Regions from separate parts of the Pseudoduganella sp. R-43 genome, predicted to be linked through region 1. Evidence: predicted binding sites of a transcription regulator. Region 1 holds the regulator's gene; each other region holds the start of a gene.
The links. The regulator sigma-54, encoded in region 1, starts transcription at its own class of promoters, with help from an activator protein. The targets are predictions, from matches to a motif close to TGGCANGNAANCTGCTTT.

Region 1 (7,468 bases):
GCACTCGGCTTTCAGCCCGCGAACTCCTTGCCCCTTCCCGACCTGGGTATCACGCTGCGCGATAAGCAGGAGCTGTGCAAACGCCTGATGGCGCTGCAAGCCGTATTTGCCTGGGCAGCAATGCCTGTACGCCTGGCCGACACTGCACAACTACAGGGCTATATCGAGCGAAACGACCTGCGCGCCGCGATGACGGAGAGCGAACTTGCATTGATCGATCTGCCGCGCCAGGAATCCCAAGCGCTACATGACCAGACTGTCGGCTGGAGGCTGGAGAATATGTGGGCGCTGGCGTGGATCGTTGGCTTTGCGCAGGTGCCGACGCTGGATGCCAGCCAAATCTCCGACGAAGTCATCGAGGCGATGTTGTTTGACTTCCTGCCCGCCTGGGACGGCAATCTCGCCGACTTCGCGGCGGGCGCTTCATTGAGAGCGGCTGGCGAGGTCATTTTCATGGAATACAAATTCTACTGCGCGCATAACGCTGTCAGGAGCGCGCAAATGGGGGGCATGACCGTGCCCAAAGACTTCGATCCGATAGCGCACGGCGGAGCCGTTCATGAGCGCCGCCATTCGTTCACCTGGGCATTGGCGCCAGGAGATGACTGGGACGACACTGACCTAAGCACATGAGCGCCAGGGAGTAAGCATGCCGTAAGCCGTCCGTGAAACTATTGCCGGCCAATATTTTCAAGGATGAATTGATGCGACAACACACCCGGCGGCTGCTTCCGATCAGTATCTTCTGCTTGGCGCTGGCGACGATGAGCGGATGCGGCGGCGGAAGCAGTTCGGATACGCCGCCGCCTGCAAGCGCACCAGCCGCCTACTGGAAACCTGCGTTGGGCGATACCTGGCAGTGGCAGTTGAAAGGGACGGTCAATACCGCCTATGCGGCAACCGTGTACGATATCGATCTGTTCGATACAGCGCCTGCTACCGTCCAGGCATTGAAGGCGAGCGGCAAGAAAGTGGTCTGCTATTTTTCAGCCGGCAGCTCCGAAAATTGGCGTCCCGACTTTTCCGGCTTTGCGCCAGCCGACATGGGCAAGGACCTGCAAGGATGGGCAGGGGAGCGATGGCTCGACACGCGCTCGGCAACTGTGCGGAAGATCATGCTTGCGCGGTTGGACCTGGCAGTCTCCAAGGGATGCAATGGCGTTGAAGCAGACAACGTGGACGGCTATGCGAACAACAGCGGCTTCGCCCTTACCGCCGCCACGCAGCTCGATTACAACCGATTCCTGGCACGCGAAGCGCACCGCCGGGGAATGTCCATTGCATTGAAAAACGATACGGATCAGTTGAAGGACCTGGTAGGCGATTTCGATTTTGCCGTCAACGAACAATGCCATGAGTTCGCCGAATGCGAGGGCTACCAGGCTTTCATCGCCAGCGGCAAGCCGGTATTCAATGCGGAGTATGCTGCGCCATACAGCAGCGATCCCGCAGCGCGCGCCAAGCTGTGCGCCGATGCCAACGCCCGCAAGTTCCATACGCTGGTGCTGCCGCTCGCGCTGGACGACAGCCTGCGCTACAGCTGCGAGCCGTGACTACAGCGTCAGCTTGGTCTCGAACTTGGAGCAGTTCATCGCGAACAGGCTCTTGACGTTGATGACGTTGTGGTGCGAGGTGAAGACGCGCCGCGTGAAGGCGCTGTACTCTTCCATCGACTCCACCGTGACGATCAGGTGGAAGTCAAACTCGCCGGCCACTTCGTAGCAGGACATCACCTCGGGCTCGGAACGCATGCGGTGTTCGAACTGCTTGAGGATGTCGGTATTCTGCTTCTCCAGTTCGACCGACACGAATACCGTCAGCGGCCGCCCGGCGAGCGCGCGGTCAACCAGCGCGACAGCCTTGACCAGCACGCCGTCGTTGCGCAGCCTTTCGATGCGGCGCTGGCAGGTCGCGACCGACGAATGCACGCGCTCCGCGATCTCGCGCAACGGCGTGCTGGCATCTTCTTGCAGGATATTCAGGATGCCCCGGTCGATCCGGTCCAGATCCCTCATGCGAGGTGGCGCAAGGGGTGCGCCCAGGCCGGCCAGCATGGTTCGAAGAAGCGCTCCACCATGGCGGGCGTCACTTCGGCCAGCGTTGCAGGATTCCACTGCGGCTGGTTGTCCTTGTCGATCACCAGGGCGCGTACGCCCTCGAAAATCTCGCCGTGTTCGAAGTTGCGGCGCACCAGGTTGCGCTCCATGCGCAAGCAGTCGGACACGCCCAGCGACGCGCCGCGCTTCAGCAGCTCGTGGGTCACGCTCATCATCAGCGGCGAGCGCAATTCCATTGCCTTCAGCGATTTCTGCGCGAAAGGCGTGCTGTCGCCTCGCAGCGAATCCATGATGGCGGGTACCGAGCCCGCCGAGAAATGCTGATCGATCAGGGCGCGCTGCGCTTCCAGTTCGCTGTCGCCGGCGAAGGCGTTGTGCGGGCCGGCAAAGACCGCGACAGCATCGCGCAACGATTTGCCGGGCGTCGACTCGAACAGCTTGGCCAGTCCGGCCAGTTCAGTTTCCGGCACGAAGTAGTCAGCCAGGTCGAGGTAGAGCGCATCCGCGGCGCCGACCGTCAGCCCGGTGAGGCCGAGCCACATGCCAAGCTGGCCCGGCGCATGCGACAGGAAGTGGCTGCCGCCCACGTCGGGAAACAGGCCGATGTTCACCTCGGGCATCGCCATCCTGGTACGGCCCGTGACGATGCGCACGCCGCGCTCCGGCCCGCCCTGCGCGATGCCCATGCCGCCGCCCATCACCACGCCATCCATCAGCGCCACATAAGGCTTGGGGTAGAAATGGATTAAATGGTTCAGCGCATATTCTTCGGTGAAGAAGTCTTCCAGCAGCGCGCTGCCGCCTTGCGTATTGCCGCGGCCGACGTCGTGGAAGAAGCGGATATCGCCGCCTGCGCACAGCGCGCGTTCGCTGCTGCTGCGCACCACGACCGCCGCCACCGACGCATCGTCGCGCCATGCCAGCAGCGCCTGCGTCATCGCGCGCACCATGTCGAGGGACAGTGAATTGAGGGTCTTGGGGCGGTCCAGCGTGATGAAGCCGGTACCGTTGGAGAGTTGGGTGTGTACGTGTTCGCTCATGCAAATATTCTAACGCACACTGGTCGCAAAAAAGGGCGCCAATTGCGCCCTTTGGTGTGCTGCACGGCCAGTCCTTTACATGGCGGTGGGTGGTGCCTCATACGTATCCGGGAAATGCTTGATGGCCGCATGACTGTGGTTCTGCACACGGTCCTTGTATTTCATGACCTGGCGATCCAGTTTATCAATCAGGGTATCGATGGCGGCGTAAAGGTCTTGCGACAGGCTTTCGACGTAAACAGTTTTGCCAGACATGCGCAGGTTGATTTCGGCTTTCTGGCGTTTCTCTTTCTCGGTGAGGTTATCTACAGTCAGGATGACAGCAATATCGATTACTTGATCGAAATGGCGCTTGACTCGTTCCAGCTTGTTCTGCACGTACTCGCGAATGGCTGGGGTCACTTCGACATGATGTCCACTGATGGTGAGATTCATACACACTCCTAAAGATGATGTCGCTCTCGAGTTCGTGCACGCCGAAACGCACAGAGGAACCCATGCACTGCACTACAACGATTTGCGGAGGCTAACTGGAGGGATCTTCAACGCTTCTCGATATTTGGCAACAGTCCGTCGCGCAATCACCATGCCTTGTTCACCCAGCATGTCCGCAATCTTACTGTCGGATAAAGGATTTTTCGGGTCTTCTGCTCCTGTCAATTGCACGATCAGTGCCCGTATCGCAGTCGAGGAAGCCTCCCCCCCGGCTTCGGTCGCGACGTGGCTACCAAAGAAATATTTCAACTCAAACATGCCATGCGGGGTGAGCATATATTTTTGAGTTGTTACGCGAGAAATAGTGCTCTCGTGTAGTCCCAGTGTATCAGCAATTTCACGCAACACAAGGGGTCTCATGGCCACTGCGCCATGACTGAAAAAGTTCTTTTGTCTTTCTACTATCGCTTCCGCGACGCGCAGGATCGTGTCGAAGCGCTGGCGCATATTCTTGATCAACCACTTGGCCTCCTGCAGCTGGCCATTCATCTGCGACTCGCTCTTGCCTTGCTTGAGCAAGTTGGCATACAGCGCGTTCACCCGCAGGCGCGGCACCACGTCGTTGTTCAGGGTGACGATCCAGCCGCCGCGGCCCTTTTTCACGATCACGTCCGGCACCACGTAGTCTGACTCGCCTGACGCAAATTCGGCGCCCGGATGCGGGTTGCACTGGCGGATCACGCACTGTGCTTCGCGCAAGTCTTCATCGTCGCAGTCGAGCGCTTTCTTCAGCTTGGTGAACTCGCGCTGGGCGAACCAGGCCAGGTGCTTCTCGACGATGGTCAGCGCCATGCGGCGCGTCACCAGCGGCACGCCGGGCATGCGCCTGATCTGCAGCGCCAGGCATTCGGAGGCATTGCGTGCGGCGACGCCGGGCGGATCGAAGCTTTGCAGCAGCACCAGGCTGCAGCGCAGGTCGTCCAGTTCGATTTCCAGCTCGGGCGGCAGGCGCTCGTGGATTTCTTCCAGCGGCTCTTCCAGGTAGCCGTTCTCGTCCAGCGCATCGATGATCAGTTCCATCAGCGCGCGGTCGCGCGGCTCCTGCACGGTGACGCGCATCTGCTCGAGCAGGTGTTCGCGCAGCGTGCAGCCGGACGCTTCCAGTTGCGGGCGGCTGTCTTCGTCGTCGGCGGATTTGCTGCCGGCGCTGGCGCTCCAGTCGGCGTCGTCGCTGCCGTTGCCGGCTTCATGGTCGCCGCCTTCATAGGTATCGCTTTCGCCGGCAGCGGCCGGGGCTTCGCCGCCCTCGCCTTGCGGGCCTTCAGCCGAAGGCGTGGCGGGAGCTTCGGCGCCATTGCCGTTGCCCTGGCTGATGGCGCCATCGGCCAGCAGCCGTACCGAGTGGTCGAGCGGGTCGTCAAGGCGCTCCAGCATGGGATTGTCGCCAAGCAGCTGTTCCAACTCCTGGTGCAGCTCCAGCGTGGACAGCTGCAGCAGGCGGATGGATTGTTGCAGCTGCGGCGTCAGCGCCAGGTGTTGCGAGGTTCGCAGTTGCAGTGTTTGTTTCATGGCCTTCGTTTACATGCGGAAGTGTTCGCCGAGGTAGACGCGGCGAACGGATTCGTTGGCAATGATGTCGTCCGGGCGGCCCGAGGCCAGCACGGCGCCCTGGTTGATGATGTAGGCGCGGTCGCAAATGCCGAGGGTCTCACGCACATTATGGTCGGTGATCAGCACACCGATATTGCGCTCCTTCAGGAAACGCACAATACGTTGGATTTCGATCACGGCGATCGGATCCACGCCGGCAAACGGTTCGTCCAGCAGCACGAAGCGCGGGTTGGTGGCCAGGGCGCGCGCAATTTCCACGCGGCGGCGTTCGCCACCCGACAGCGACAGGGCCGGGTTCTCGCGCAGCTTCTCGATTTGCAAGTCGGCCAGCAGCGATTCCAGGCGCTGGTTGATTTCCGCCTTGGGCAGAGGCTTGCCGTCCACCTTCTGCAGTTCCAGTACGGCACGAATGTTTTCTTCCACCGTCAGCTTGCGGAACACCGAAGCTTCCTGCGGCAGGTAGGACAGGCCCAGCGTGGCGCGCTTGTGGATCGGCAGGCTCGACACGTCGGTGCCGCCGATATCGATGGTGCCTGCATCGGAAGCCACCAGGCCGACGATCATGTAGAAAGAGGTAGTCTTGCCGGCACCGTTGGGACCGAGCAGGCCGACCACTTCACCGCAATCGACTTGCAGCGAAACGTCGTGCACCACCTGGCGCTTGCCATAGGTTTTCTGGAGGCCGCGCACGACCAGCGTGCTGGCGCAGTTATTTGCTTGCATGCTTACTTCTTCTCCGTCGGCGTCGCTGGGGGTTCGGTACGGGTCGGCTGGATCACCATGGTGCCGCGACCGCCGCCGGGCTTGCTCTCCCCGCTGGCCGAATTGCGCACGCTGAAAAATTCCTTGCGGCTGTCGTAAGAAATGAACTCACCCTGCACTTCGTCGTTCTGCTTGCCGCCTTCCAGGCGGCGGATGGTGGCCTTGTTGAACATCTTCACCAGTTCAACCTGTTCCTCGTATTCGATGCGGTCGGCATCGCCTTCCACCCACTGGTCGCCGGCGCCGTCGCGCTTCTGGCGGAAGGTGGCTTTCTTGCCGTCGCCAAACAGCGTCACTTGCTGGAAGCCCTCCGGCGTCTGCTTGACGTAGGCGCGCTCGGCCGTCATGGTCAGGGTGCCGCGGGTCAGCTTGACGCCGCCCAGCAGGATGGTGACCTGCTTGACGTCGTCGATGTCCATCGAGCCGTAGCTGATGTTGGTCGGCTTGTAGGAGTCGGCTTTCTCGGCCAGCGCCGGAGCGGCGACTCCCAGCAGCAAGGCTGCCGACAAGAGTAGTCGTTTCATGTTCATTCCTCAGTTATTGGTCCGCGGCCTTGGGCGGAATCTGCAGCGTGCCGTTGCCGGCCAGGTGCATTTCGCGCGTCGCATTATTGGCGCGCATGCTGTTGGCCGCAGCAGTCGTATCCCCCAGCCGCAGTTTCACCGGATGATCGGTTTCCATGCGGTCTTCGTCCGGGAAGATCACCAGCTTGTCCGATTCCAGGTGCAGCAGTTGCGATTGCGGCGATGCCGCGCGGTCGATCGTCACGCTGCCGTTCAGGGTGACGCGGCTGTTGGCGTCGTCCACGCGCGCCGTATTCGCCACGATCTCCATCGGCGGCTTCTCGCCGGCCAGGCTGTGCACGCGCGGATTGTCGATCTCGGACGAATCGTCGACCGGGCGGTGGGTCAGCTTGTCGCCGGCAATGATATAGCTTGGCTTGCCATCCTTGGTCATGCGCACGAAGGAGAAGTTATGGATGATGTAATCCGGCTCGTTCATGCGCTTGTCGGCCTGCATCTGATCGTCCGCGCGGTTCAGCAGCTCGAGCAGGTAGAAGCTGCCAAGCGCCGCCAGCAGCACGAAGATCATGCCGATCGACAGGCGGAAGCGGTGGGCGGTCCTCTGGTTACGCATTGCTTGCCCTTACACCAGGAACTGGGCCATCACGCGGTCATAGCTGCCGCTGGCGCGCAGCACGAATTCGCAGGCCTCGCGCACCGCGCCGCGGCCGCCCGCAGCTTCGGTAATGTAGTGGGAGCGATCGTGCGCCTCCTTGCGGCCATTCGGCACGCTGACCGCAAAGCCCACACGGCTCAACAGCGGCAGGTCCACCACGTCGTCGCCGATGAAGGCAACCTGCTCTTCCGCCAGCCCCAGGTCGGCCAGCAAGGCCTTGAACGGGGTCAGCTTGTCGTGGCCGCCCTGGTGCACGTAATCGATGCCCAGGTCCTTGGCGCGTGCCAGCACGATCGGCGTGCGCCGGGCGCTGATGATCGCGGTCTTGATGCCCGCTTCCTGCAGCAGCTTGATGCCCAGGCCGTCGTGCACATTGAAAGTCTT
Region 2 (7,468 bases), 1.3 Mb from region 1:
TGATCGGCGAGGAAGGCCTGACCAACCTGCGCGTGATCCAGCACGATGCGGTGGAAGTATTGCGCGACATGATCCCGGCCGGTTCGCTGGCGGGCGTGCATATCTACTTCCCTGACCCATGGCACAAGGCGCGCCACAACAAGCGCCGCCTGATCCAGGCCCCATTCGTGAAAACCCTGTGCGAGCACCTGGCGCCGGGCGGCTATATCCACCTGGCGACCGACTGGGAAGATTACGCGGTGCAGATGCTGGAAGTGCTGAGCGCCGAGCCGGCGCTGCAGAACACCGCTGAAGGCTACGCGCCGCAGCCGGCCTACCGCCCGCTGACCAAGTTCGAAAACCGCGGCCTGAAACTGGGCCACGGCGTCTGGGACCTGGTATTCACCAAGAAATGATCTAGGCTGCCGCCGGCGCCTGTGCTTTGGCACGCGCCGGCATAAAGGCCAGCAAATTCCCCCCGATGACCAGCAGCAGCCCGGCCAGGGCCATGCTGCTCCACTGGTATCCCTCGAAGACGGTGGACACCGTCAGCGCCACCACGGGGAACAGCACCGTGCAGTAAGCCGCGCGGTCCGGACCGATTCTCCCCACCAGCAGCAGGTAAGCCGTGAAGGCAATCACCGATCCCGGCACGGCCAGGTAGAGCAATGCGCCGACATAGCGCGGGCTTGGGTCGAAGTTGAACGGCATGCCGAGCGCCAGCGCGCCAAGCGTCAGGATGGCGGCGCCGCACAGCATGGCCCAGGTATTGGTCAGCCAGGGCTGCATGCCCAGCGCCTGCATGCGGCTCGAGAGCAGGTTGCCGGTCGAGAAGCACAGCGTGCCAAGCAGGGCCAGTCCCAGGCCGGCCAGCATGCCGGCATCGTTCCAGTGCCCCTGCATGGAAGGCAGGAACAGCAGCACGATGCCTGCCAGTCCCAGCACCGCGCCGCCCATGACTTGCGGCCGGATCGGCCGCTTCATGAAGAGACGGCCATTGATCGCATTCCAGATCGGCGCGGTCGAAAACACCACCGCCACCAGGCCGCTCGGCACCCACATCGTGGCGTAGTAAAAGCACAGGAAGTTACAGCAGAACAGCGCAAGCCCCTGCGCGAGCAGGTAGCGCCAGGCGGAACGCGGCGGCAGGACTTGCTGCCTGCGCGCGAGCAGGATCAGCATCAGCACCAGCGCCGCGATCCAGAAACGATAGGCGATCGACACCGGCGCTGCGACGACGCCGAGCTGGAATTTGATCGCGATCCAGGTGGTGCCCCAGATGAGCACCGTGGTGAGGTAGAGGGCAGTATTCATCGTCCTGCCAGTGTGCCGCTTGCCGCGCACCGGCAGTTGTCTGAACTTGCTGTTTGTTCCGTCTAAGACTTGGCCGTGGGCCAAAGGACGGCCTGGGCCACGATGACCGTCTCGCCGTTAAAGGTCAAGGAAGGCGAACCGTAAAGTTGATAGCCCAGTGCGAGCGCTTCGCTGACTCGCCGGCAAAACTTCGAATCGTCGGGGCCAGTCAGGACTCGGTAAATTGGCAGGTCGTCTGGAGGTGTATTCATGGGCCGGCACTTTCACTAGGCGGTAACAGTTCTGGTGCCAGGTATTATGAACCAGCGCGCGGAATGCCGCACGCTGGCTGCTTGTTCCTGCCTACTTCGAAGTGCGGCGGCGCGAAACGCCCAGTGCGGACAAGCCGAGGCCAAGCAGCATCAGCGTGCCCGGCACGGGCACTTGTTGCACAGGCGTGGTGTCGACGTTGATCTCGGAAAAGCCAAAGCCTTGCGTCCCGCCGTCCTGGTCGATATTGAAAACGACCGAGGTCACGTTGCCCATGCCGGCGATGGCCAGGGTGCCGGTGCCGGACAAGGTTTGCGTCGCGCCGTTGGAACCGCTCACCGTGATCGACGAGGCGCCATCGGCATAGGCGGCGATATTGATGTTGACCAGGTTGAAGCTGGCCCCGAAGAAGTCGATGACCCAACTCACGTCGTCGGCGTTCTGGAAGCCGTTGTGGATGCCGATATCGCCGATAAACAAGGGATCGAAATGGTCGCCGGCACGCACCGTGCGGAGGCGAAAGCCGTCTTCCGTATAAGTGTCGACAACAGCCGAGCCATTGTTGTTGGCGAAGGCGCCGCTGGTCAGGTCAAGCTGGATCGGCGCTGCTTGTGCTGCGGAGATAGCGAGTGACAGGGCTGCCAGGCAAGCGAACTTCTTCATCGATAATTCCTTTCAAAACAGTAGGAAAGTTGACAGCATTGCTTCAAATGCAATAAGCAATTTTTATACCCTGCGCCAGCAAATAACTGATTCTTATCGATAAGTGGTTTCACGGCTGGTCGACGCTGTAAATTTTCCCGACACTAGCGGCGGCGAGCCCAGGTCCCCTTGTCTGATCTTGCGCAAATCGGAGGGGCGGCCGGCCGGATGGGAATGGCCGTGCTAGACTTTTCGGCGTGAAGCCACTGACTGGACAACTTGAGGATGCCGCTCCGCGCAAGCGCGTGGGGGCGGCGGCGCGCGCGGCGCTGGCGGGCAAGCCGGGCGATGCGATGTCGCACGCCGTGTTCCGCACCATGTCCGGCACCGATGCCACGCTGGAGCGTTTTGCGTGGCTGGGCGACGGGCTGGCGGCTGCGGTCTGGCATCGCAGCACGCCGGAGGCGTTCACCGAGTATCGCCAGCCGGGCCACCACACCTTGTCCTGCTACCTGGGCGGCGGCTACGAAGTCGAGCGCGAAGGCTTGCCGGGGCAGTATGGCGCGCCACAGCGCCTGTGCTCCCTGCCGGACTGGCACGAATCGGAGTGGGTGGTGCGCGGCCAGTTGCGCATGCTGCACGTGTACTTCATGCCGGAGCATTTCACGCAGCGCGCCGTGGCGGAGCTGGATCGCGAGCCGCGCGAACTCACCTTGCAGGACAAGACCTATTTCGAGAACCAGCGCCTGGTGCAACTATGCGGCGAGTTGCTGCAGCAGCCGTGGGACGACGCCGACCAGCTGCTGCGCGCCAATGAAATCACGCACGAGGCCTTGAGCGAGCTGCTGCAATCGCAATCGATGACCAGGCCTGGCCTGCGCTTGCGCGGAGGGCTGGCGCCGCTGGTGCGCCGCCGCTTGCACGAATACATCGAAACCCACTTCGACCAGAACATCACCCTCGGCATGCTGGCGCAACTGGCGTGCATGTCGGAATTCCATCTGGCCCGCATGTTCCGCATCAGCTTCGGCATGCCGCCGTCGGCCTGGATTGCAGCACGCCGCATCGAGCGTGCGCGCGGCCTGTTGCGCGCAGGGCGCCTGCCGCTGCAGCAAGTCGCCGAAGCGTGCGGCTACGCCGACCTTAGCCATTTCAGCCACCGTTTCAGCGAAGCCGTCGGGGCGCCGCCCGGCCGCTACCGCCAGCTTGTGAGCGGACTCAAGTCCTGACCCTATCGCTGTGCCGCGCACGATTAGAAGCTCAGCGCGCGCCGCTGACGGGGCAAGTCCACCATTGGCTCCTGTGCCTTGGCTGGAGGATGCCATGAAACCGGTTGCCCGATTGTGCGGTCTTGTCCTTGCCTAGCCATTACTCGCTGCTGCCCAGGCGCCGCGGCAGCGGACTGGAATGCCTGACGGACAGCAGCGAAGAAGCGATCCTCACCGATATGAATGACGCTGGCCAGCTGGTGGGATCATCCGGCGCCCAACCGATGATCTGGCAATCGGGACGGCAGCCCATCACATTCGACGCGGGCGTTCATGGCGGAACGGCGGTTTCCATCAATAACAAGGGCACGATTGTCGCGATGGCACGTGCAGTGGATGGTGAAAATGGTGACCAGGAGCAGGTTGTCGGCCTCTCGCGCGCAGGGGATCATGCCGGAGTCTGGCAGGACGGCGCTTATCACGATCTGCCCGATGCGGGCTATTCGTGGGCGCGCGACATCAACGACAAGGGCTGGGCGGCCGGCGGCAGCGGTAGCGATATTACCGAGGCCCATGGCACAATCTGGAAAGGCGAAGTGCTGGAGACCTACGGCCCCGGCTACGCCACCGCCATCAACAACGCAGGCGTGGCCGTCGGCTATTGGGAAGGCACGCAGCACGGCATGCTGTTTTCCGGTGGGCAGACATACGACCTGAACACGCTGTGGGACAGAAGCGGCTGGGACGGCTGGAGCTTTCGTTATACGGAAGATATCAACGATGCGGGCGAGATCGTGGCGATTGCCAGCAATGCGGCAACCTTCGCGCAGCAAGCGGCGCTGCTGTCGCCGGTGCCGGAGTTGGCGCCGGTCCTGATGCTGCTGGCCGGCCTGCTGCTGCTTGGCAGCTTGCATCGCGCTATGGCGCGCAACGCTATCGCGCCGTCGCGCACGATTTGAGCCGGCGCGCGCGCAGCCTGCCGCGTTGGCGCAGCATGGGCTCCTGCTTACCCACAGGAGATTGCCATGCCAAGGTTCCTTCGTTTGTTCTTTTCCGTGCTGGCATTGCTGGCATGGTCCGCACACGTGCAGGGTGCACCCGCCTATAGTGCCTTCAAGTTCGATGGCCAGTTCACGCCGCAGATACTGAACGACCTGGGCCAGGTCGCCGGCGTCGGCCAGGACGGCAGGCCGGTCATCTGGAATCCCGATGGCTCGGTGCAGCAACTGGCTGGCAGTGTCAGCCAGCTCACCATCACCGGCTTCAATAACCGGGGCACGGTTGTCGGCAATGCGGTCATTCCGGGCTACAGCCTGCCGCAACCGGTCGCATGGCGCGACGGCGGGGCAGTGGAGCGCCTGCCATTCCAGGGTTTGGGCGGTTTCACGGCGGGCGTCAATAATCGCGGCGACATTATCGGCTACATGGCCGGCGCATCCGGTACGGGCTCGGGGCAGGTCGGCTTCGTCCAGTGGGGCGACGGCAGTATGCCTCAACTGTTCGACAACTACCTGCCGCAGATGATCAACGACCACGGCCTGGTTATTGGCCAGCTTGGCGGCGATTGGGGGCTTCGGGGCTGGCAAGATGGGGTGTTCGCGCAAGAGCCCTATAGCGGCCTGTTTGTCCGTGCGCTCAACAACGAAGGGCGCCTGGCGGGCATGCACGACAATTACCACGCCTTCTCGCTGATCGACAGGGAGGGGCAGCGCGACATCCGTGACCTGTGGTCCGGTTTTGCCCATGCCCTCAACGATACCGGCAGCGTCGTCGGCGAAACCGAGCTCAGCTTGCATGCCATGCTGTGGTTTGAAGACCGGGCGTATAACCTGGATCATTTGTGGAACGAAGCCGCGTATTCGGGCTGGACCTTGCTCAACGCGTGGGACATCAACAACGACGGGGCGATACTTGCCAGTGCCCTCGGCCCCCAGGGTGGCACCGCCACATTCCTGCTGTCGCCGGTGCCGGAGCCGCAAATCGCTACGCTGCTGCTGGCCGGGCTCGCGCTGCTGGCACGGCGCTGGCTGGCGCAAAGAAAGCTGGCGGCGCGCCTGGCGTCTTCTTCCTTGCTGGCGCTGCTTGCATGCAGCGCGTATGCGCAGGAAGCGCCGGCCTATCGGGCATTCAGGTTTGACGGCCAGTTTGCGCCGAAGTTCCTGAACGATGCCGGGCAGGTCGCGGGCCTCGGCCCGGACGGCAAACCGCTGATCTGGAACCGCGACGGTTCGCTGGTGCATTTGCCTAGTGTCGCCGGAGAATTGACACTCACCGGCTTCAATAACCAGGGAACGGTTATCGGGAACATTACAATCCCGGGCTTCACGCAGTCGCAGCCGGTCAGGTGGCGCAATGGCGGCGAAATGGAACTGCTGCAATTCGCGGGAATGGGCGGTTATGCGGCCGGCATCAACAACCGCGGCGATGTTGTCGGCTACCGCCTGCCGGGAACTTCCGGACCGATCGGCTTTATCCAATGGGGCGATGGCAGCGCACCGCAAGTGTTTGACGACTACGCCCCCTATTTGATCAACGATCTCGGCTACGTTATTGGAGGCCACACCGGCGAGTTTGGCGCCAGGAGCTGGTACAACGGCAACTTCGGCGATCATCACCTGGCTTATGACTTTTACCTCCTTGCCGTCAACAGCGAAGGACGGGTCGCCGGCTACCAGGAAAACGCCAGCGCATTCACCATGCTCGAACATGGCAGCAAATGGGATTATCAGGAACTGTGGTCCGATTATGCGTACGACATCAACGACGCGGGCAGCGTGGTAGGCGAAACCGATTACAGGCGCGCCATGCTTTGGTACCGGGACCGGCCCTACGTGCTGGACCATCTTTGGAACGAGACAGAGTACGCGGGATGGTTCCTGCAAGGCGCTTGGGACATCAATGCCAGCGGCCAGATCCTTGCCAGGGGCGTCAATGAGTGGGATACGCGAGGGACGTTCCTGCTGTCGCCGGTGCCGGAACCGACGCAAGGGGCGTTGCTGCTGGCAGGGCTGGCGCTGCTGGGAAGCCTGCGCCTCAAGCCAGGTCGGCGAGCAGCCTGACGATCTCGTCGCCGTAGGAAACCAGCTTCTTCTCGCCCACGCCGGAGATGCCGCGCATCTCGCCCAGCGTGGCAGGACGGACCTTGGCGATCTCGCGCAGGGTGGCGTCGTTGAAGATCACATAAGCCGGCACGCCATGTTCGCGTGCCGCGCCCATGCGCCACGAACGCAGGCGGTCGAAGAGGCGCTGCTCGTCGCCATCGAGGCTGGTTTCCTCGTAGCCCTTGGGGGCCGAGCTGCGTTTCTGCTTGACCGGCTTCTGGTACTGGCGCAGCTGCACTTTCTGGCCGCCTTTCAACACCGGGCGCGCGGCGTCGGTCAGCTTGAGCGAACTGAATTGCTCGTGGTCGACGGTGACCAGGCCCAGAGCGATGACCTGGCGCAGGATGGCGCGCCATTCCTGTTCGCTGCGGTCGGCGCCGATGCCGAACACGGACAGCTTATCGTGGTGCCAGGTCTGGATGCGTTCCGACTCGGCGCCGCGCAGCACGTCGATCACGTGGCCGGCGGCGAAGCGCTGGTCGCAGCGGTAGATGGCCGACAGCAGCTTCTGCACCGGCACCGTGCCATCGAAGGATACCGGCGGAATCAGGCAGGTGTCACAATTGCCGCAAGGCGTGGCCGGCTCGCCGAAGTATTCCAGCAGGCGCACGCGGCGGCAGCTCAGTGTCTCGCACAGGCCCAGCATGGAATCAAGCTTGGTCGACAGGACGCGCTTGAAATTCTCGTCGGCTTCCGACTCGTCGATCATGCGCCGCTGCAGCACCACGTCCTGCAGGCCGTAGGACATCCAGGCGCTGGCTGGCATGCCGTCGCGGCCGGCGCGGCCGGTTTCCTGGTAATAGCCTTCGATCGATTTCGGCAGGTCGAGGTGGCAGACGAAACGCACGTCCGGCTTGTCGATGCCCATGCCGAAGGCGATGGTGGCCACCATCACGATGTTCTCTTCGCGCAGGAAGCGCGCCTGGTTCCCGGCGCGCACCGTGTGCTCCATGCCGGCGTGGTAGGCCAGGGCGC
Region 3 (7,468 bases), 2.7 Mb from region 1:
GATATTGCATCGGTCCATCTTGTGCAGGGAAACCCGGCGCTGGCCCGGGAAGGGCTCGAAGCGGCAAGGAAGATCCAGCCGGCCAGCCTGGTGATCCTCTACGCCCAGGGCTTGCTTGACCTGGCCGAGGGCAAGCACAAGGCCGCCCTGGAGCGCGCGCAGATGGTCTTGCGTGCGGCGCCGGACCATTTGCCGAGCATGCTGTTGGCTGCCACTGTTGAACTGGAAAACGGCGCATTTTCCCAGGCGCGGTCTCATATCTTGCGCTATCGCCAGTCACAGCCCAGGGAAATGTTCGCGCTGCGGCTGCTGGCCCAATGTGATCTGCAAGAAGGCAAGCCCCGGGACGCGCTGGCGCTACTTGAGCCGGCAATCGCCGAGCATCCGCAAGAGATCGACTTGCTGGCGCTTGGTGGCGAGGCCGCCATGCGTGCCGGACAACACGAGCTGGCCGCACGCTGGTTTGGCCGTGCCAGCAGCCTGGCGCCGGAGTCGAGCAGCCTCTTGGCCGCCAGTGGCCTGAGCCTGCTCAGCCAAGGCCAGGACGCACGGGCCGTCGACGCCCTTGAACAGGCAACACGCAAGGAAGGAGCGTCGGCTTCGCGCGCCGCTTCCCTGTTGGTCATGAGCTACCTGCGCAACCGCAACTTCAGCAAAGCCATGCAGCAAGTCCGGCAAATGGAAGCGCTGGGCGACAATCCGTCGGTGCAAAACCTCAAGGGCGGCGTGCTGCTTGCCAGCGGCGACCTGGTTGGCGCGCGCAAGGCCTTTTCGCGTTCACTGGAACTCGACCCTGCCCATATGCCTGCGCTGGACAACCTGGCGGAGCTCGATTTGCTGGAAAAGAAGGTACCGCTGGCGCGACAGCGCTACACCGCCGCGCTGGAGCGCCAGCGCAATAGCCTGCCCTTGATGATGGCGCTCGCCAAACTCGAGTCAAGGCAAGGCAACGCCGCAGCAGCGATCAGCTGGCTGGAGCGGGCCATTGCGTCCTCCCCCGATGCGGCTGCCCCCGTGCAGGCGCTGACAGCACTTTACTTGCGCAACGGCCAGGCAGCCAAGGCACTCCAGCAAGCCCAGCGCTTGCAAGCAGTTCGCCCAAACGAACCGGCCAGCCTTGATTTGCTGGCGCAGGCAGCGGCGGCCAACGGCCAGCACAAGCTGGCGCTCGAAAGCCTGCGGAAGCTGGCGCTTCTCCGCCCCGTCGAGCCCGAAGTGCAACTGCGTATTGCACGCAGCGCGCTCGCCCTCGGCCAGAAAGGACCCGCTTTGCTGGCTGCACGCAAGGCCGTCGCGCTCGACGCGAGCCGGGAAGATGCCCTGCTGCTGGTGAGCGCGCTGCTGCTCGATAACCGCGCATTCGACGAGGCCCGCAAACTGGCCCGCTCGGTGCAGCAACGTCAGCCTGATTCCGGCATGGGCTTCAAGCTCGAAGGCGATGCCTGGCTTGAAGAAGGCAAGGCAGCTGACGCCGTGGCCTCGTATGAGCGTGCTTTCCGACTGCAGAGCAGCGGGCCGCTATTGATCGCCCTGCACCGCGCCTTGCTGGCAGCCGGAAAGGCTGAGGCGGCGAGCCAAAGCATGCGCGACTGGCTTGGGCAACATCCCTCCGACCAGGCAACCAGGCTCTACTATGCGAGTCATTTGCTGCAGCAGGCCCAGTTTGGCGCCGCCCAGCGCGAGTACGAAATCATCCTGCAACGCGACCCGGACAATGTACTTGCCTTGAACGACCTGGCCTGGACGCTGCTTCATACCAAAGGCGGGGACGCGGTGCGGACCGCCGAACGGGCCTACCAGCTTGCCCCGCAAAATCCGGCAGTAGCCGATACCCTGGCCTGGAGCCTGGCCGAAAGCGGCAAGCCGGCGCGCGCCTTGCCTTTGCTGAAGAAAGCACTGGAAACTGCGCCGACAGCCAGCGATATCCGGCTGCATTACGCCCACGCGCTGTTCCGCAGTGGCGACAAGCGGGCCGCGCGCAGCCAATGCGAACAATTATTGGCAGTCCAGGGTTTTGCGCACAGGGCAGAGGTCGAGGGCTTGCTGGCGAAGATGTAAGGTGTCGGCCTAATTTACGCCTGAGCGCGCCGCCCCTTGGCGCCGGCGCTGGCGCGTTCCTTGCAACGTGGGGCTTATCCATCACTGGGAGCACACCATGTTCAAGAGCGTACTTTGCAAGGGCACAGCCTGGCTTTCGGCCATGGCGATCGCCGGAACCGCCGCCGCAACCCCGCTCGCCCCGTTTGTGCTGCACACGCCGGGCGCGGTCGAAATCAAGTTCAGCGGCTACCTGGCCCGCAGCGGCGACACCGGCGCTTCGCCCGGCATCCACGAAGCCAGCTTCGGTGCAGGCTATATGACCAGCATCCATGAACTCGGCAACCCCGCCAATCAGCTCTGGCGCAGCGGACAGGACAACCAGAGTATTTCCTTCTTGATGTATGGTGCCGGCGATGCCGCAGTGCTCCCGGTGGCTGGGTCGTCGGCACACCAGGTCTTCGGCACCGGTTGCACCCATCTTGCCTTCGGTTGCGACGGCAAGATCCACCTCGACTTCTACCTCGATAAACTGAGCGGCGGAACCAACCCAGGCTTTGGCATTGGCGGCATCAAGGCCTCGCAACGCCAGGGTTTCAGGCAACTTGGCGGCATTACCGATGGCGAGCTGTTGATGCGCTGGGAGTTCGTACCGGGACTATCGCCCACTACGCCAGGCGGAACGCCGGTCACCCTGGTGCAACAGCTAAGCGGCCTCACCTCGCCTTCGTCCGGCTTTGGCAGCTTCCTGGCGCGTTGCACGGGCGGTCCGGCATGCGGCTATTTCACCAGCGGTATGCAGCAAGGGGGAGCTGACTTCTATGGCACCAATACCATGACCAGCATCCTGGCCCTGACGGCCATTGGCCAGAATGGCTGGTCAGCCCGCCTGTCCGATCCGGTGATCGCCCAGGTGGCGCTGGGCCAACCCTCCACCCTTGCCTTGCTGCCGATTGGCGCTGCCATGCTGTTCCTGCTACGCATGCGCCGTCAGCGCGGCTGGTAACGGCCCGGGGCGATGATGTGCTGCGGATCAAGCGCCGACTTGATGCGGGCCACGGTGTCCCAATACGTATCGTGGCCGCTGTCCAGGGCCCCCACCGATTGCGGACCCACGCGATAGGGAATGTATCCAGCGCCCATCAGCCGTGCAAACGAGGCATCGTAGCATTGCCGGGCGCGCGCCGCCTCCGCCGCATCTTCCTGGTCAAAGCAGATGGTCAGCACGCCGCCCAGTGCACGCTCGTTGATCATGCTGAAGGTTTCAAACAGATCGAAGCCATGGCTAGCAAACAGCGGCTCGACCAGCGAGTGCACGTGCAACAAGTCGGTGCCGCGCATCGGCAGCACGGGTGCCAGCCACATCATTCCGCAACCGTCGCGCGCCGGATTGGCGCCCAGTGGGAATCCCTGAGGCAGGCCACCTCGGCGACGCCAGTAGGCGCCTGCCAGGAAGCGGCCATCCGGAATGCCGCGGTTCATGTTCAAGAGGGAGCGGCCAAGGTCGACCTGCGCCGACAACCGCGATCCGAGCCTGCCTTTTCCCATCAGGCGGGCCGCGATGCTTCCGAGTGCCAGCGTGCGGTCATCGATAAAGCGCAAGGTGGCCAGCCTGCCAATGGCCGCCTGCAGGGCACGGCGCGCATCGGCCACCTGGGCCGGCCGGCCGTAAAGCGCAGCTGACACAGTCCAGGCGCCGATCCCGGCCTGCCGGCACAGGCCGGCGCGCAATGGAAGCGGCAGCGGCGGCCCTTGCGGCGCCAGCGACGCTGGGAACACCATTCCTCCCGACAGCACGCGCAAATCGTTCCCGATATGGACCACGCTGGGCAATGTGCCGTCCAGGCGCAGTGGGCGCAGCGCATCCACAACTGCGGCGATGCCCTCGAAGCCGGGGACGCTCGCAACCAGGTGGCTTACCACTTCCGTTTGCGGCATCAGCCAGAAGCCGAGGCTGGTAATAATGCCGAAGTTCGATTGCGTGAACAAACCGTCCAGCCATGGCCCGACACCATACGGGTAAAGGTGGGCGGCACTGGCGTGGGCAAAATGGGCGAAACCAGTCTCGAGCGTGTCGCCGCTGGCCAGCACGATGCGCATGCCGGCTACATGCAGCATGCGGTTGCCATAGGGCGTATGGCCGAAGCCGCGCTCCAGGATGTTGCCGACGAGGCTGGTATCCGGCCCGGCGCCGGTACAATCCATCCACAGGGGAAGTTGCAGCTCCGCCAGTTGACCGGCGAGCTGGGCCTGCGTGACGCCGGGCTCGATCACGGCATAGGCAAGGTCCGGATCGATCTCAAGAATGCGGTTCATCCCGCCCAGGTCCACGATGACCTGGCCTTCGCTGCTTGGGTTGGCGTCGCCGTATCCCCAGTTGCGGCCGGTACTCAGCGGATACAGCGGGACGCCAAATTCGCCGGCACTGCGCACCACGGCCACCACCTCACCGTGCGATAGCGGACGCAACACTGCAAGGGGCGCGACGGGCTGGCCCGAGGTGCTGGCAGTGTACGGCGCAAGTTCGCTGGGCGAGGCAAGCACCCGGGCTGGACCAAGCAGCAGGCGCCAGGCCTGCAGTGCGGGTTGGAGGTTCGCCATCTCAGTCCCTCCCCTCGCGCAAGCGGACCGTAATACCGGCCTCATCTTGCGGCGAGAAAAAGAAGGGGTAGAAGGAACGTTCGTTAGGCACCGATTCCATGCGCCCGCCATAGAGCCGTATCTGCTCCGCCATGTGCGCCAGGTCCAGCCGCAGCAGCACCGCCGGCGCGCCGACCCGGCTGCAGTGCCGCTCCGGCGCCGCATCGCGGAAACCCAGCATGCGCTTGTAGAACCTGACATGGCGCGGGTTGACTTCGATCACATAATCCGTGCAACCGTGCAGGTTGTGCGCGTACACATAGGAGATGTGGATCAGCGCTGCAAACACGCGCATATTGACATTGCGGTCGATGGCCAGCCGCGCCGGTTCGCACAGGCGTCGTCCCTGCTCCCGCAGTGCGGACAGGATGTCGCCAAAGTTTTCATCGGCCGGCAGGCCAATGTCGGGGTCGTCAAGGCACAGCGACATGGTGCCAACCGTATCACCCCGGCTATCGGCCGCCAGGGTGATACGGTTGGGTTGGTGGGGGGCGTTGGGATCCACTTCATAGCCGCGCCAGCCATACATCTTTTGCAGCAGCACACTGGCCGCTTCGCGTTTGCCGGCCGAATTGGCCAGCCGGATATGGAAAAGCTGCTGGTCGATCGCGTGCAACGGCTGCTCGCCGCCAGCGTTCTCGTCAATCAACAGGGAAACAATGGTGTCGTCGTCCACGGTGCGTCCTCCTATCGGTATAGGGCTTGGATGCTCGGGCTGGCCCAAGGTTCCGCACGCGTCGGATTTCTTTTCACGGGCCGCGGCCAACGGGGCGCCACGGCATGGCACGGATGCTGCTCATACGACCATGCCGGCAAACCTGCCGCAATCCAATCGGGAGATCCACGCTATGACTACCTTGCGCAAGTCTTTACTGGCAACTGCCGCCTTGCTGGCGGCCAGCCTTGCCAGCGTACCGGTCCAGGCCTCCACCTTTGCCTCGGCCATCCTCGACATCAACAACTTCAGGCTGCTCCACTCCAACGGCACCGCCTACAGCACGACCGACTTCACGATCTTGCAGGGTACCAACGATGCCCATGCAACTGCTTCGCTGAACGGCGTCTTCGCGAACGGAACCTCGTCGATCCCGATCCTGCTCGGTGTCCCGAACGTGCCGCATCAATGCATGGGCGCCCCCTGCGGGGGCCTGGGCGAAAACAACTTCACCCCGCTGCCCAGCCCGCCGCCAGTGCCAGGCACTTTCGGCTATGCCGACCAGGACCTGACCGGCGCCTCCATTACCATCGGCGCAGCGCCGGCCGGGGCACACGCCCGCACGCGGGCCGATGCCTCGACCGCCCTGAACGCCATCGCATCGGGCAATTCCGACGTCGGTACCTCGACCACCTTCCAGTTCACGCTGGGAGCAGCCGACACCATGACTGTGTCGTTCGACGCAACCGCCTTCACCCAGGCTTATGTGTCGCCCGGATCGGGACCGGACGCCAATGCCAATGCACGGCTGTCGTGGTCCATCAACATCATCGACCTGACCACCCAGGGCCGGATCTTCGACTTCGCGCCAGACGACCTGAACGCATTCAGTGTACGCAGCCGCACGGATGGCAGCCCTGGCATCCTTACGTACACCTTTGCGACCCTGCCCGGGGTGCCGCTCACCAAGGTGTCGCCTTTGCTGACAGCCGGCACCAGTTACCAGATCACGATCCAGCACAACACTCTGGCCAACGCCCTGCAGCAGGAGTTGCCGGAGCCGGATTCGCTGGCCGTGCTCGCTGCAGGCATGCTGGCGATGTCGGTTGCGCTGCGCCGCCGCAAATCCTGAGCACTTCTTGACAGGCCTCAACGTTCGGGCGGGTTCGCCAGCCAGGCTGGAATCCCGCCCATATAATCCAGAGGACCGAGGCGTATCACCAGGGAGCGCAGCATGGAGCATCTCTTCAGCCAATTGCTGTCCGGCCTGAAAGGCATCTGGAAGCACCGCTGGGCGGGATTCAGCATCGCCTGGGTGATTGTGCTGATAGGCTGGGCCAAGGTCTACTCCCTGCCCAACGAGTACCAGAGCACGGCCCGCGTGTTCGTCGATACCCAAAGCATCCTGAAGCCGCTGATGGTGGGCATGACCAGCATGCCCAACGTCGAGCAGCAAGTCGCCATCATGAGCCGGACTTTGCTAAGCCGGCCGAATATCGATCGGGTATTGCGCATGGTGGACCTGGACGTGCGCTCGGTGTCCGCACGCGACCACGATGCGATGGTCGACGATATGCTGAAGCGGATTCACATCAACGGCACCGGCACCTACGATATCTACACCATCGGCTACACCCACTCCGACCCGCGCCAGGTGCGCGACGTGGTGCAGGCCTTGCTGTCGATCTTCGTGGAAGGCAGTTTCAAGGGAAAGAAAGGCGATTCCGAGAAGGCGGTCCAGTTCATCGACGAACAGATCAAGAATTACGAAGACCGCCTGCTCACGGCGGAGAACGCCGTCAAGGAATTCCGTCTCAAACACAACTACCTGCTGCCGCGCGAAGGCCAGGATTATGGCGGCAAGCTGCTGACCGCGAACGACGCATTGGCCAGCGCCCAGCTGGAGCTGGCCGAGGCCGAACAGGCGCGCAAGGCCATTGAAGCCCAATTCGGCGGCGACGAGCCGCTGCTTGCGGGCGTCGGCACGCCGGGCGAGGTATCCGAGCTCGACTCGCGCATCAGCGCCTTGAACAAGAGCCTCGATGCCCTGCGCATGCAATACACCGACCTGCATCCCGATGTCGTGGCAGCCCTGCGCCTGATCGCCCAGCTTGAAGAGAAACGGCGCGAAGAGCG
Region 4 (7,468 bases), 1.8 Mb from region 1:
GCTGCTGATAACGCTGGCCGCGGGTTTCCTGCTGCACCTGGGGATGGACTTCATGAACAACTATGGGGTTCATCCGTTCTATCCTTTCAGCGGAACCTGGTACTTCGGCGATATGGTTTACATCATCGAGCCGGTGTTCTGGGGGGCGTTCGGGGTGCCGCTGGCGATGGCCGCACCTTCGCGGCGCATGCGTATTGTGCTGCTTTCCGTGCTGCCGGTGGTCCTGCTGTATGTGACGCTGCATGGCTACTTGGGCTGGGCGTCGTTCGCTGCGCTGGTCATGCTGGGTGGCGTGGTGGCTGTGCTGCGATTCATGCATATGCAAAGCAGGCGTGCGCTGCTACTGGCCCTTGGCATGGTGCTGGCATTTATCGGCGTCCAGGCGTCGGCCTCGTTCAAGGCGCGCCAGGCGGTGACGGCGGCACTGGTGTTGCAGGATCCTCAGTCCCGCGTGCTGGACGTTGCACTGACCGCTTTCCCGTCCCAGCCCCTGTGCTGGAGCTTTACCTCGATCGAGTCGGACGGGAAGATTTACCAGCTCCGGCGCGGGCATTTGAGCCTTGCGCCTTCCTTGCTGCCACCGCGTGAATGCCCGGCGGCACTGACGGCCGATGCGGTGCAGGAGATGGCCGTCACGGTACCCGGCGTGCTGGTGTCCGGATCATGGCAGGGCGATGTGGCTGGCTTGCGCGCGCGCGCCGCAGCCGATTGCCAATTGGCTGCCTGGCTGCGTTTCGCCCGCATGCCGGCGGTGGATGCGGCCCAGGCCAGCGACCTGCGCTTCTCCGCCTCGCCGCGTGGGAATTTCACTACTTTGATGCTGGCGGCGAAACCGGAATGCCCTTTCAGCGTGCCGGGATGGGGCATGCCGCGCGCTGATTTGCTGGGGAGCCCGCAATGAAGACCTACGATCCGCACCAGCGCTTCGGCCGGCCGGAAGGCGGTTGGCGCGAAAAGCTCTATGCAATAATTTTCGAGTCCGATACGCCTGCCGGCATGGCGTTCGACCTCGCGCTGATCGGCGCTATCCTGCTGAGCGTGACGACCGTGGTGCTGGCCAGTGTCGCCGAAGTGGCGCGCGACTACGGCGACTGGCTGTTTGCGGCAGAGTGGTTCTTTACCGTGCTGTTCACCATCGAATACGCCAGCCGCCTGCTGTGCGTGCGGCACCCGTTGCGCTACGCGCGCAGTTTCTTCGGCATGATCGACCTGCTGGCAGTATTGCCAAGTTATATGGCGCTGTTCGTGCCGGGCGCACATGTGCTGCTCAACGTGCGGATCCTGCGGCTGCTGCGCATGTTCCGTATTCTCAAGCTCACGCTGTACATCGAGGAATATGGGATGCTGGGCCGTGCCTTGCTGGCCAGCCGCCGCAAGATCCTGATCTTCCTGTCGGTGGTGTTCATGGTCGTCTTCTTGCTGGGGACCGTGATGTACGTGGTCGAAGGACCGGCACACGGCTTTACCAGCATTCCGACTGCCGTCTACTGGGCGATTTCGGCCGTGACCACCGTGGGCTTCGGCGACCTGGTGCCGAAGACGGACCTGGGCCGCGCCATTGCGTCGGTGATGATGCTGCTGGGGTGGGGCATTCTTGCCGTCCCGACGGGCATCATCAGCGCCGAAATCAGCCAGCAGCGCCGCTCAAGTCGCACTTGCGACGGCTGCCTGGCCGGAGACCATGAGCAGTCGGCGCGTTTCTGCAAGAGCTGCGGAACCAAACTCCCGGGAAGTTAGGCGGCCTGCTTGGCCGGCTGTTCGAAGTCGGTCGACAGGGCCAGGTCCTTCCATTGCGCCAGTTCCTTCTCTACCTGCTGGTGCTTGGCGTTGATGCGAACGATGGCATCGCTGCCCAACTGAAGGCGTAATGGCGGCTGCGTTGCATCGGCAAGCTTCAACAGGGCTTGCGACAGCTTGGAAGGATCGCCTGGCTGAGCGTGGTTTGCGCCCGCCGCGAAGGTGCGCATGGCGCCCACCGTATCCTTGTAGTCCTCGATGCGGCTTGCGGTCTCCACCAGCGAGGTGGCGTCGAGGAAATCAGTGCGGAAGAAGCCGGGTTCCACCACGGTGACGTGCACGCCCAGCGGAGCCAGTTCCTGCGCCATCGCTTCGCTCAGGCCTTCCACCGCGAACTTGGTGGAACCGTAGACGCCCCAGCCGTAGTACGCCTGGTAGCCGCCCAGAGAGGAAATATTGATCACATGGCCGCTGCGCTGCCGGCGCATGGCCGGCAGCACCGCGCGGCTCACGTTCAGCAGGCCGAAGACATTCGTTTCGTAATTGCGGCGCACCTCTTCCGCCGAGGTCTCCTCGACGGCGCCGAGGATGCCGTAGCCGGCGTTATTCACCAGCACGTCGATGCGGCCAAAACGCTCGATGGCGGCCTGGGTGGCAACTACGGCGGCTGCTTCCTTTGTCACATCGAGCTGCACTGGCAGCAGCTGGGGATGCGCGCCAAGGGCGTCGACAATCGCTTGCGGGTTGCGGGCGGCTGCTACCACGGAGTCGCCGCGCGCCAGTGCGTCGCGGGCAATCAGCAGGCCGAAGCCGCGGGAGGCGCCAGTGATGAACCAGACTTTGTTTGCCATGATCTTGCTCCTTCAAGAGTGGGTAGTTGGTGAAGGGCATATTAGGCTTCGGAGAGCTGCTACACTAGCCATAGTAAAGGTGATTGATCTTCAACTATTGGTTGTAAATGAATGGATAAGGCCCGCGTCATCACATTGTTCATCGGCGTCGTGCATGGCGGCAGCTTCAGCCAGGCGGCGGTCGATGCCGGCCTGTCGGCCCAGGCGGTCAGCAAGGCGATTCGCCAGCTGGAGGAATACCTCGGCGTGCGCCTGTTCCATCGCACGACACGCAGCCTGAGTCTTACGGACGAAGGCCAGCGCCTGTTCGAGCTGGCCAACCCGGGCCTGCGCTTGCTGGACGAGGCGCTGGACCACGTTCAGAACAGCCGCGAGGCGGTTGACGGCATGATCCGCGTCGCCGCACCTACCTCGCTGGGCACGGTGGTGCTGGCGCCGCTGCTGCGCGAATTCCAGGAGCTGTATCCGAGCGCGCATTTCGACATGCTGTTCGACGACCACTTCACCGACTTGACCGAGGCGAAGATCGACGTCGGCTTCAGGGCGGGGAATCCGCCGGAGCGCAACCTGGTTGCGCGCCAGCTGGGCAGGATTCCTTTGCATATCTGCGCTTCGCCCGGCTATATCGAGCGCCACGGCGCCCCGCGCACGGTGGAAGAATTGCTGCACCATCGGTGCACCGGTTTCCGCCAGCCGAACACGGGCCGCGTGATTCCGTGGGAACTCAAAGGGCAGGGCGGCACGGTGTACCAGGACGTGCCCTGCGTGGCGACGTTCAATACGGCGGAGGGCGAGGTCGAGGCGGTGCGCGCCGGGGTCGGCATCGGCCAGCTGGCGCTGTACATGGTGGAGCGCGACCTGGCGGAAGGGCGGCTGGTGCACCTGCTGCCGACCCATGTGACGGCAAATGCGGCCGTTTACATGTACTATCCGCAGCGCAGCCGCATGCCGATGCGCGTGCGGCACTTTATCGACTTCATGGTGAAACGCAAATGGACCGCCTTTACCTGATGACCGTCTACGTGGCTGTGGCCGAGGAGCAGGGCTTCGCGGCAGGTGCGCGCCGCCTCGGCATGTCGCCGCCTGCCGTTACGCGCGCGGTGGCGGCGCTGGAAGAAAGGCTGGGCGCCAGGCTGCTGGACCGCACCACGCGCCATGTGCGCGTGACGGAAGCCGGCCAGCGCTACCTGGATGATGCGCGCCGGATCATCGCGGAAGTCGACGAGGCCGACGATGCAGTTGCCGGCATCAACGCCGCGCCGCGCGGCCACCTTACAGTGACGGCGCCGGTGCTGTTTGGACGCATCTACGTGGTGCCGGGCATTGTCGATTACCTGCAGCGCTATCCGGCGATGGATATTTCCACTGTCTTCGTCGACCGCGTGACCAACTTGCTGGAAGAAGGCATCGATGTCGGCATCCGCATCGGCGAGCTGCCCGATTCGAGCATGCGCGCCATTCCGGTCGGGCAGGTGCGGCGCATGATCATCGCTTCGCCTTCCTATATAGAGAAGCATGGCGCGCCGAGCACGCCGCAGGAGCTGGAGCAGCACACCATTGTCGCCTCGTCCGGCTCCAGCGTGCCTCCGGACTGGCGCTTCCAGAATGGCGCCGGCACGCAATCGCTGCGCGTCAAGCCGCGCCTGGGCGTGAACAATAACGACTCTGCCATCGAAGCAGTGCGCAGCGGCTTCGGCATCGCGCGCCTGCTGTCCTACCAGGCGGCAGCCTTGCTCGATGCAGGCGAGCTGGTTGAGGTGCTGCAGGACTACGCGACGCCGGCGGTGCCTATCCATATCATCCACCGTGACAGCCGTCAGGGCTCGACCCGCATCCGCAGCTTCGTGGACCTGATGGCCGAACGCCTGCGCACCGATCCGAGGCTTCGCCCGGTGCGTTGACGGCGCTAAATTGGTGCGGTGCACAAACAAAGTGCTGGATTTCCACCGCCTTTCCCCCTGAAAGCGGGGTGGCACGGCGCTTGCAGTATCCCCATTATTTACAAACCGGGGATAGAGATGGATCGCACGTTCAGCCTTACCCGTCGTCGCCTGCTTGCTGCGGGCGCTGCGACAGCCTTATCGAATTACGCCTGGGCTGCAGGCTCCGACAAGCCTGAGAAAGAAGAAGTCAAAGTCGGCTTCATTCCATTGACCGATTGCGCCTCCGTCGTGATGGCTTCTGTGCTGGGCTTCGACAAGAAGTACGGCATCAGGATCGTCTTGAGCAAGGAGGCGTCCTGGCCCGCCGTGCGGGACAAGCTGGTGAACGGTGAACTCGACGCGGCCCATGTGCTGTATGGGCTGGTGTATGGCGTCCACCTGGGCGCTGGCGGTCCGAAGAAGGACATGGCCGTACTGATGAACCTCAATCACAACGGCCAGGCGATCACGCTGTCGAAGAAACTGTCCGACAAAGGCGCAGTCGATGGCGCTTCGTTGGCGAAGCTGATGCGCACCGACCAGCGCGAGTACACCTTCGCACAGACGTTCCCGACCGGCACCCATGCGATGTGGCTGTATTACTGGCTGGCGTCGTATGGCATCAACCCGATGACGGACGCCAAGGTCATTACGGTGCCGCCGCCGCAGATGGTCGCCAATATGCGGATCGGGAACATGGATGGCTTTTGCGTGGGCGAGCCATGGAACCACCGCGCGATTGTGGATGGCGTCGGCATCACGGCCACGACAACGCAGGACATCTGGCGTGACCATCCGGAGAAGGTGCTGGGTACTAGCGCGGAGTGGGTGAAGAAGTATCCCAATACTGCACGCGCACTCATCGCTGCGGTGCTGGATGCTGGACGCTGGATTGATGCGTCCCTGTCGAACAAGGTGAAGATGGCGGAAGCCATTGCCGACAAATCCTACGTCAACACGACGGTCGATGTGATTGGCCAGCGCATCATGGGCCGCTACCAGAATGGCCTGGGCAAAACCTGGGACGATCCGAACTACATGAAGTTCTTCAATGACGGCGCGGTGAATTTCCCATACCTCAGCGACGGCATGTGGTTCCTCACGCAACAGAAGCGCTGGGGCTTGCTGAAGGCGGAGCCGGATTACCTGGCAGTTGCCACGCAAATCAACCAGATCGATGTGTACAAGGACGGCGCGGCTATGGCGAAGGTGAGCGTACCAAAGTCGCCCCTGCGCAGCGTAAAGATGATCGACGGCACGACCTGGGACGGCAAGAATCCCAAGGCCTATGCTGATTCGTTCAAGATCAGAGCGTGAAGGGAGGCCTTATGAGTGCTATGTACGGAACGATAGACGGGGCCGGCGCGGGCACGCCTGGCACACACGGCGCACTGACCGCGCAGGACGCTGCGCGGGAAGCAGCTGCAGCTGCATTGGCCGCGGCTGGCGTGGGGCGGGCAATCGATATGAAGGTGGACGTTGCGCCGGCAGGACAGGCTGGGAAGGCGGGAGCATCAGTGCAACCGGCGCCCGCGGTGCCGGGAAGGCCAACGCGCCGCATGCGGCTGGCGGCGAAAGGCGTGCACCTGGCGCCGGAAGGTGGGCGGCTGCGGCCCTTTGTCATGAAAGTACTGCCGCCGCTGCTTGGCTTGTCGCTGCTGGTGCTGGCTTGGCAAATCCTGGCGGTACGCAACGCAGGCTTTCCCACTCCGCTGGAGACCTGGCATGAGGCGGTGAAGCTGTTCTCGGACCCGTTCTACCGCAAGGGTCCGAATGACCAGGGCATTGGCTGGAACATCCTGGCCTCGCTGCGCCGCGTCGCGCTGGGCTTCGGCCTGGCGGCGCTGGTGGGTATTCCGCTTGGCTTCCTGATCGGACGCTTCAGCTTTTTGTACGGCATGTTCAGCCCTTTAATCAGTTTGCTGAAGCCCGTATCGCCCTTGGCCTGGCTGCCGATTGGCCTGCTGGTGTTCAAGGCGGCCGATCCAGCCGCGATCTGGGCCATCTTCATTTGTTCGATCTGGCCCATGATCGTTAACACCGCCGTCGGCGTGCAGCGCGTGCCGCAGGATTACCTGAACGTGGCGCGTGTGCTGAACCTGTCCGAATGGAAGGTGGCGACCAGGATACTGCTGCCTTCCGTGCTGCCTTACATGCTGACCGGCGTGCGGCTCGCCATCGGCACGGCATGGCTGGTCATCGTCGCAGCCGAAATGCTGACGGGCGGCGTGGGCATCGGCTTCTGGGTGTGGGATGAGTGGAATAACCTGAACGTGCCGCACATCCTGATCGCCATCGGCGTGATCGGCGTGGTTGGCCTGTCGTTGGAACTGGCGCTGGTCGCGCTGGCCAAAGCTTTCAGCTATGAGGAGAAATGAGATGGCTTCGAAATTCATCGATATCAGCAAGGTCGACATGCGCTTTGGCCAGTTCCACGCGCTGAGCGACGTCAACCTGGTGGTCGAGCAGGGTGAGTTCATTACCCTGATCGGCCACTCGGGCTGCGGCAAGTCGACGCTGCTCAACCTGGTCGCGGGCCTGAACCGTCCCACCAGTGGCGTGCTGGTTTGCAGCGGGCGCGAGATCGCCGGGCCGGGGCCGGAACGCGCGGTCGTGTTCCAGAACCATTCGCTGCTGCCCTGGCTGACTTGTTTCGAGAACATTTACCTCGCAGTGGAGCGGGTGTTCGGCGGCAAGGAGACGCGCGCGCAACTGGATGAACGCAGCTGGCAGGCGCTGGAACTGGTGGGACTGGCGGCCGCTGGCGGCAAGCGGCCCAATGAAATTTCAGGTGGAATGAAGCAGCGCGTCGGCATCGCCCGCGCACTGTCGATGGAACCGAAGGTGCTGCTGATGGACGAACCGTTCGGCGCCCTCGATGCGCTGACACGCGCCCACCTGCAAGACGAATTGATGCGCATCGTCGCCGCGACGGGGGCCACCGTGGTGATGGTGACG

Region 2: ACN9M3_RS29495 (PEP-CTERM sorting domain-containing protein) is a predicted target of sigma-54. The motif match lies at 2,259-2,276, and genes of this name have one in related genera.
Region 3: ACN9M3_RS16840 (EDSAP-1 family PEP-CTERM protein) is a predicted target of sigma-54. The motif match lies at 5,459-5,476, and genes of this name have one in related genera.
Region 4: ACN9M3_RS27065 (CmpA/NrtA family ABC transporter substrate-binding protein) is a predicted target of sigma-54. The motif match lies at 4,559-4,576, and genes of this name have one in related genera.

What each region holds. Positions count from the first base shown of each region.
Region 1 covers NZ_CP183988.1:954,213-961,680, reverse strand. The annotation lists gene ACN9M3_RS04505 (DUF4272 domain-containing protein) at 1-633, shown strand, start outside; gene ACN9M3_RS04500 (endo alpha-1,4 polygalactosaminidase) at 705-1,553, shown strand; gene ACN9M3_RS04495 (Lrp/AsnC family transcriptional regulator) at 1,554-2,015, opposite strand; gene ACN9M3_RS04490 (enoyl-CoA hydratase/isomerase family protein) at 2,012-3,097, opposite strand; gene hpf (ribosome hibernation-promoting factor, HPF/YfiA family) at 3,173-3,532, opposite strand; gene ACN9M3_RS04480 (RNA polymerase factor sigma-54) at 3,605-5,101, opposite strand; gene lptB (LPS export ABC transporter ATP-binding protein) at 5,111-5,866, opposite strand; gene lptA (lipopolysaccharide transport periplasmic protein LptA) at 5,869-6,429, opposite strand; gene lptC (LPS export ABC transporter periplasmic protein LptC) at 6,443-7,042, opposite strand; gene ACN9M3_RS04460 (KdsC family phosphatase) at 7,052-7,468, opposite strand, start outside.
Region 2 covers NZ_CP183988.1:6,435,428-6,442,895, reverse strand. The annotation lists gene trmB (tRNA (guanosine(46)-N7)-methyltransferase TrmB) at 1-395, shown strand, start outside; gene ACN9M3_RS29505 (DMT family transporter) at 397-1,293, opposite strand; gene ACN9M3_RS29500 (DUF1737 domain-containing protein) at 1,356-1,544, opposite strand; gene ACN9M3_RS29495 (PEP-CTERM sorting domain-containing protein) at 1,636-2,205, opposite strand; gene ACN9M3_RS29490 (helix-turn-helix domain-containing protein) at 2,538-3,413, shown strand; gene ACN9M3_RS29485 (hypothetical protein) at 3,536-4,351, shown strand; gene ACN9M3_RS29480 (PEP-CTERM sorting domain-containing protein) at 4,418-6,451, shown strand; gene recQ (DNA helicase RecQ) at 6,426-7,468, opposite strand, start outside.
Region 3 covers NZ_CP183988.1:3,695,504-3,702,971, reverse strand. The annotation lists gene prsT (XrtA/PEP-CTERM system TPR-repeat protein PrsT) at 1-2,058, shown strand, start outside; gene ACN9M3_RS16855 (hypothetical protein) at 2,156-3,043, shown strand; gene ACN9M3_RS16850 (FAD-binding oxidoreductase) at 3,028-4,638, opposite strand; gene ACN9M3_RS16845 (N-acyl amino acid synthase FeeM domain-containing protein) at 4,640-5,353, opposite strand; gene ACN9M3_RS16840 (EDSAP-1 family PEP-CTERM protein) at 5,526-6,464, shown strand; gene ACN9M3_RS16835 (XrtA system polysaccharide chain length determinant) at 6,567-7,468, shown strand, end outside.
Region 4 covers NZ_CP183988.1:5,935,347-5,942,814, reverse strand. The annotation lists gene ACN9M3_RS27090 (metal-dependent hydrolase) at 1-901, shown strand, start outside; gene ACN9M3_RS27085 (ion transporter) at 898-1,737, shown strand; gene ACN9M3_RS27080 (oxidoreductase) at 1,734-2,588, opposite strand; gene ACN9M3_RS27075 (LysR family transcriptional regulator) at 2,700-3,599, shown strand; gene ACN9M3_RS27070 (LysR family transcriptional regulator) at 3,581-4,489, shown strand; gene ACN9M3_RS27065 (CmpA/NrtA family ABC transporter substrate-binding protein) at 4,607-5,827, shown strand; gene ntrB (nitrate ABC transporter permease) at 6,070-6,888, shown strand; gene ACN9M3_RS27055 (ABC transporter ATP-binding protein) at 6,890-7,468, shown strand, end outside.